Thermogutta terrifontis: one gene and its partner. Each later gene encodes a partner of the first gene's protein in a complex. Links are inferred from orthologs where the notes say so. Each region holds a gene or a part of one and is shown in the gene's direction. Other genes may lie near its edges.

Region 1 (3,053 bases):
CGGGCTGGTTCCTTGAAAGCGTTCCGCCGCTCGATGGGCGTGTTACTCCGAAGGGGGCGAGAAAGACATATTTCGCGCATGCTGCTCGAAGGCTAGCTGCGGTCATTGACGTCAGTCTGCAAAAAGGTGACACCGGATCACAACGATGGAGAAACTGGCCGTTATCTTCGATATGGATGGCGTCCTCATCGACTCGTACCATGCGCACTTTGAGAGCTGGCGGATCATTGCGGCGGAAGAGGGTCTCCAGATCACCGAGGAACAATTTGCCAAAACATTCGGGCGAACGAGTCGCGAAATCATCGCCGCTCTGTGGGGACAGCACACGCCGAACGACGCCAAGATTCTGGAACTGGATGAGCGAAAAGAGGCGGCATTTCGCGAACTGATTAGGGAGAATTTTCCCATCATGCCGGGTGCCCCGGAGCTTCTGGAATCACTCCATCAGGCGGGTTTCGCATTGGCGATTGGCTCGTCTGGCCCACCGGAGAACGTGGAGTTGACCGTGCGGAAGTTGGGGCCGGCCGCCCATTTCGGAGCGATCGTCACAGGCAAGGACGTGACCCGGGGGAAACCTGATCCCCAAGTATTTCTTCTGGCGGCGGAGCGTCTGGGTGTTGATCCCCGCTACTGTGCCGTGGTGGAAGATGCACCGCCGGGCATTGAGGCGGCGCACCGGGCGGGGATGAAGGCCGTTGGACTGGCCAGCACAGGTCGAACAAAAGAAATGCTGGCGGCGGCTGATCTGGTGGTGTCCTCTTTGAAGGAACTGTCTCCGGCGGTTTTTCGTAGGCTCATTCTGGGCGAAGAGTGAACGCCGAACGTGGAAGCACCGAACAAAAAGTTGGCTGGTGCCAGACGAATGAATGGCGGTTAAGGTTTGGATGGTGGATGATCAGAGGTCGCCATGCTGGCGAAGCGTGTGATTCCGTGTCTCGATGTTGATCGTGGCCGCGTCGTCAAGGGGACCAAGTTTCTCAACCTCCGCGATGCCGGTGACCCCGTGGAAGTGGCCGCCCGATACGAAGAAGAAGGCGCTGACGAGTTGGTCTTTCTGGATATCACGGCCAGCCATGAGGGACGGGAGATCATGCTGGACGTCGTTCGGCGGACCGCGGAGGTGGTCTTCATGCCATTGACGGTAGGTGGTGGCATCCGCACCCTGGACGACATCCGCAAGCTCCTCAACGCGGGGGCGGATAAGGTCTCCATCAATTCGGCCGCTTGCCGGAATCCTGAATTTGTCTATCAGGCGGCTCGCAGATTCGGCAGTCAGTGCATCGTCGTGAACATTGACCCCAAACGCGTCATCAAGGACGGCAAAGAGTTCTGGGAGGTCCATATCAACGGCGGGCGGGTGGGCACCGGACTGGAGGCGGTGGCCTGGGCGAAAGAGGTGGAACGGCTGGGCGCCGGGGAGATCGTGCTGACCTCGATGGATGCAGACGGCACGCAGGCCGGCTACGATCTGGAGATCACCCGAGCCGTGCGGGAGGTCGTGTCGATTCCCCTTGTGGCCAGTGGTGGGGCGGGGTGCCCCCAGCACATGGCCGACGCGATTCTCAAAGCGGGGGCCGACGCCGTACTGGCCGCCGGAATCTTCCATTTCGGCCAGTACACGATCCGAGAGACCAAGGAGTATCTGCGCCGCTGCGGAATCCCGGTCCGGCTGTGAAGGGCCTACGTTTCCGCCACAGGCGTTTCCGATCATAATAAACATTTGGTTGGGTACGTGGGGGTTCCGGGAAAGGAGGCCTTGGCGCCGCACGGAGGGGTCTTGTCGCAGGGGCGGGCAGACCGCCCTGTAGCTCAGGCACGTCATCGCAGAAAAGCGAGGTTGGGAAAATGGCTACAATGCAGGAGCCGGTTCGGCCAGTATTCGGCAAGCGACCCAAAAATCTGGAAATCGATAAACTCTTCCGCGCTCTGGTCAAATTCGAGGGGAGCGACCTTCACTTGAAAGTCGGCAGACCGCCGTATATCCGGGTCGCGGGATCGCTGCGACCGTTAAACCACCCTCCGATTGATGAAGAGCAGATGATCCGGCTGATCCTGCCCATGCTGGACGAGCGACTGCGTCGCATCCTGGAGGAAGACGGAGGGTGCGATTTCGCCCACGTCGTGGATGTGGACGGCGTGACGTGGCGTTTTCGGGTGAACGTGCTTCAGCAGATGGGCTACCTGGGATTGGTGGCGCGACGCATCAATAACTACATCCCGGACTTCGAAAAACTCAATTTGCCCCCAATTCTGGAGAAGCTCTGTCAGTTTGATCAGGGGATGATTCTTCTCGCTGGTGTGACGGGGTCCGGTAAGAGTACGACCATTGCGTCGATGCTCAACTGGATCAATCGCCATTACCGCAAGCACATTCTCACCCTGGAAGACCCCATTGAGTTCACCTTCACGGAGGACAAATGTCTGATCAACCAGCGGGAAATCGGCATCGATGTGAAAAACTTCATGATCGGTATGAAACACGCCGTGCGTGAGGACCCGGACGTCATGCTCGTGGGCGAAATGCGTGACCGGGAGACCTTCGAGACGGCGATCCAGGCCGCGGAAACCGGGCACCTTGTGTTCGGAACAATCCACGCTTCCAGCGCCCCGAGCACCATCAGCCGTATTCTGGACCTGTTCCCGCAGGAGATGCACCGGGCAATCCGTAGTGCAATTGCCTTCAACATGAAGGCCATTATCGCCCAAAAGCTGCTGCCTTCCATTCATCCCGATTTCAAACGCGTGCCGGCTGTGGAGATCATGATTTTTAATCCCATGGTCAAGAAGCTGGTTCTGGAAGAGCAGGACCAGAAGCTGGCGGACGTCATTCGCATGTCGAAAGAGGAAGGCATGCAGGATTTCACGATGAGTCTGAAGGACCTTGTGGAGCGACGCCTGATCGATCGCGCCACGGCCTTCGAAGTGGCTCCCAATCCGGAAGCTCTCCAGATGGCTTTGAAAGGGATCGAAGTCAAGGCACCTGGGATTCTCTGATAGGCAACCTCATGACGCAGAGCAGTCTGTCGTTTCGGCAACTGGGTCGAATATTGTTT
Region 2 (3,119 bases), 2.5 Mb from region 1 along the record:
AATGCCTCGGAGGGGCACGTTCGTCGTGCCCGCGGAGAGGCAATCCATGATCCAACGCTGCAAAGCGCACGTGGCAGGTACGTCCCTCCGAAAGCGGGTGTCATCGGACTGAATCTCGCTCCTGATCAAGGTGTCGTCGAGGTCCGCCCCCTTTTCCAGCAGGAGAAAAGTGGGGCTGACTCAGTTCGGAGCTTTCTTGCCCGAGCGGTAGGAGCCATTTAAACTAGCCATAAGGGTGATTGGGGCCAGCAGTTCGCGAGGGGGCTTCTGGGAAGATCAGTGACGGATCAAACATGGTACTTAAGCTCCTTCAATCCTTATTCGGACGCTCTTCCAAAGGCATCAAGCCCCGGAAGAAGGTCGATATTGCCGCCCGATTCAAAATCCTCCGAGAAGGCGTGGCGGGAACGATGTCCAAGTTCTATGTGGCGATGGACCGCGAACGGGGCGAAATCGTAGGCCTGAAAATTTGCGATCCCCAAAAAACAGCCGCGTACGAAGCCCGCTTTAAAGGCCTCAATAAACCCAGCGAAGGCGAAATCGCCACACTCTTCGTCCACCCCTACATCGTGATGACCTACGAATACGGGTGGACAACGAATGACGAACCCTATCTGGTCATGGAGTATCTTGAGGGCGGCGGTTTGAATGGCCATCTCGTGGCGAAAAGTCCGTTTTTGTTCCAACGGCCTCTCTTGCCGTATATCCGACAGGTGGCAGAAGCCGTGGCCGTCGTTCATGAAGCCGGCTTCATTCACCGCGATATCTGTCCCCGCAACCTCATGTTCAATCGGGACTTCAGCATTCTCAAACTGACCGACTTCGGTCTGAGCGTACCAGCCACACCGCCGTTCATGGCGCCGGGAAACCGCAGCGGAACACCCAACTACATGGCGCCTGAGTTGGTGCGGCGTTACCCCACCGATCAACGTCTGGATGTTTTCTCGTTCGGAGTGAGCATGTACGAGCTGCTCACATTCGAACTCCCATGGGAGCGGGGCACAACCGGCATGGCGGCCATGGCGCATGATAAGCCGCCAGCGGATATTCGACGTTATCGGCCACAGATCCATCCCGACCTGGCGGCGGCCATCCATGCCTGCATTGAACCCAATAAAGAAAAGCGGTGTCCTTCCATGAGACGGTTTTTGGAAATGATCGCGCACCTGGAATCAACTGATTTGTGAGGTGGTTTTCGTCAGGCTTGGTGAAACTGGCGGAGTCCTATGACGGCACCCCAATTCGAACCTGGCAGTGTCACGATCGTCGATTATGGAATGGGGAATCTGAGGAGCGTCCAAAAGGCGTTCGAAAGGCTGGGACTCCGCGCGGAGGTCACTGATGATCCAAATCGGGTGATGAATGCCGAGCGGCTTGTTCTTCCCGGCGTGGGGGCCTTCGGCGATGCGATGGCGGAGTTAAAACGGCGGGAACTCGTCAAGCCGATCCTCCGCTTCATCGAATCTGGGCGTCCCTTTCTGGGAATCTGCCTGGGACTTCAGCTCCTTTTCGAAAAAAGTTACGAGAACGGTCCAATTCCCGGTTTCGGACTGTTGCGGGGCGAGGTTGTTCGTTTTGAATTGCCGCACGGATGGAGCGTCCCGCACATGGGCTGGAATCAGGTGCGACAGGAATGCCCCAATCCACTGATGACGGGCATCCCGGACGAAAGTTACTTCTACTTTGTGCACTCGTATTACGTCGTTCCGCTGGACGCCGAAGTCGTTGCCGGGACCACCGAGTACAAAATCCGATTCTGCTCCATGGTCCGGCAGGATAATGTCTTTGCCACCCAATTTCACCCTGAGAAAAGCCAGGCCCTGGGCCTCAAACTTCTCGCCAACTTTGCCGGCCTTGCCGCCCCAACGTCACCGGCCTCCTCGATTTCGGTACAACCTTGATTGCGGGGCGAAAATATTCCGAGAAATCATTGGCCGGATGGTCGGTATGCTTGTGTTCAGGGGGTTACATCGAGAGTCTGATCAGCAGGACTCCAGGACCCGCAAGAATCGGCCGCCGCTCTCGTACCAACCATGCTGAGTGAATTGCGTCCAGAGGAGTTCCAGAAGGAGCGACGCCCGCTGCCCTGCGTTTTCCAGCGTCACGCAGGCAATTCGGCTGGGTAACGGCCGCGGGTGATAGAAGCCAATCCCAGTCTCCGATAAATGCTTCCCAACCACAACCAGCGAGGCGCCCTGCCGAGAGCTACCGTCGGAACTCATAGGTTGGAGTTGCACGAGATAAGGGAACGGAAATCGCGGTGACTGTCGCCGCTCATTTTCATAGGGTTCGGGATAAATCGTGGCAAGGACGCGCCGGACAGCGGCCTGCACCGACCCGCCCGATGATTCCGACCACAAAGGTTGCCAGTAACTGGCTGGTGATGTGACATCAGCGAGGCTCATCACTCGATCTCCTCCCAGTAAGCCGATGATTGAGCTTGGGAAAACCGGGCATCGTCCCGGGCGTGCCCCGGCATCAGGGCCATCCGTGTCCCGTCAATTGCACATCCATCCGTATGGGGACCGGTCCACGATGCGCCGGTGCCCGACAATTCTGCCACCCGATTTTGCGTGTTTACGCTCCCTGAGACGGCACTTTCTCCCTGGTGGAATAACCCGGGTTACCTGGGTCACTTCAGAAGAAGCCGCTCCTGGCAAATCAGTGGCCTGCCGTATCTCTTTCGATCCTGGCGTCAGCGTTCCTCTTAGAAGAGATGCTTCTCAAGGTTGCCCACGGCCGGCCAACACCCGAATCTGGCGAAACCTCACTCAAGGCGTCATGACAACCCTAGGTTATGAATGAAAGTCTGTCAAGGGAAAAAGTCGCAACTCGGCGATCGGACGGCCTACCGGCGAGGATTGGAACTCGTATTCTGCGAAAGTTTTATTTCTTGCAAAAATCTTGCCTCAGTCAAAAATCAGGGGGGCATGGTTTCTTTAACGCTGTTTTTGCTGCGGCCGACTCTCGCGCAAACGCGGCGTGGTCCATTACCAAAGATTTGGACAGGCGTATAAAAAGCCCTCCGCCAAGGCTGATCAAATCGTGGAGGCAACGCCGCGGTGGTGCCCTGCTTTAAGCCTCTTCATGGATGATCGAAGCCCATCTGCCTACGCCCA

What was found.
Region 2: the proteins of hisF (region 1) and hisH are in contact, whole or in part, in a crystal structure (PDB 6RU0), measured with the Thermotoga maritima proteins. The link is inferred for Thermogutta terrifontis from one-to-one orthologs. Residues at the interface, in WP_004080486.1 of Thermotoga maritima: Met1, Leu2, Ala3, Arg5, Ser40, Glu41, Asp45, Glu46, Ala70, Glu71, Ile73, Asp74, Ile75, Pro76, Phe77, Asp98, Lys99, Ser122, Gln123, Glu161, Thr195, Leu196, Asn247, Arg249, Glu251; in WP_004080484.1 of Thermotoga maritima: Asn15, Arg18, Arg22, Arg117, Leu118, Pro119, His120, Met121, Gly122, Trp123, Asn124, Asn134, Gly135, Tyr136, Tyr138, Val140, Tyr158, Glu180, Lys181, Ser182, Ser183, Lys184, Ile185.

The regions. Positions count from the first base shown.
Region 1 is NZ_CP018477.1:613,234-616,286, reverse strand. The notes cover bases 62-2,791. They hold hisF (imidazole glycerol phosphate synthase subunit HisF), read left to right. Parts: upstream 62-907; coding sequence 908-1,675; downstream 1,676-2,791. Other genes in these bases: THTE_RS02260 (type IV pilus twitching motility protein PilT), read left to right, coding at 1,846-2,791; THTE_RS02270 (HAD family hydrolase), read left to right, coding at 146-814. Outside these bases: more of THTE_RS02260, read left to right, coding at 2,792-2,994; THTE_RS02255 (GspE/PulE family protein), read left to right, coding at 3,006-3,053.
Region 2 is NZ_CP018477.1:3,142,611-3,145,729, reverse strand. The notes cover bases 268-3,063. They hold hisH (imidazole glycerol phosphate synthase subunit HisH), read left to right. Parts: upstream 268-1,226; coding sequence 1,227-1,901; downstream 1,902-3,063. Other genes in these bases: THTE_RS11715 (hypothetical protein), read right to left, coding at 1,983-2,405; THTE_RS11725 (serine/threonine protein kinase), read left to right, coding at 294-1,187. UniProt on the Escherichia coli protein: IGPS catalyzes the conversion of PRFAR and glutamine to IGP, AICAR and glutamate. The HisH subunit catalyzes the hydrolysis of glutamine to glutamate and ammonia as part of the synthesis of IGP and AICAR.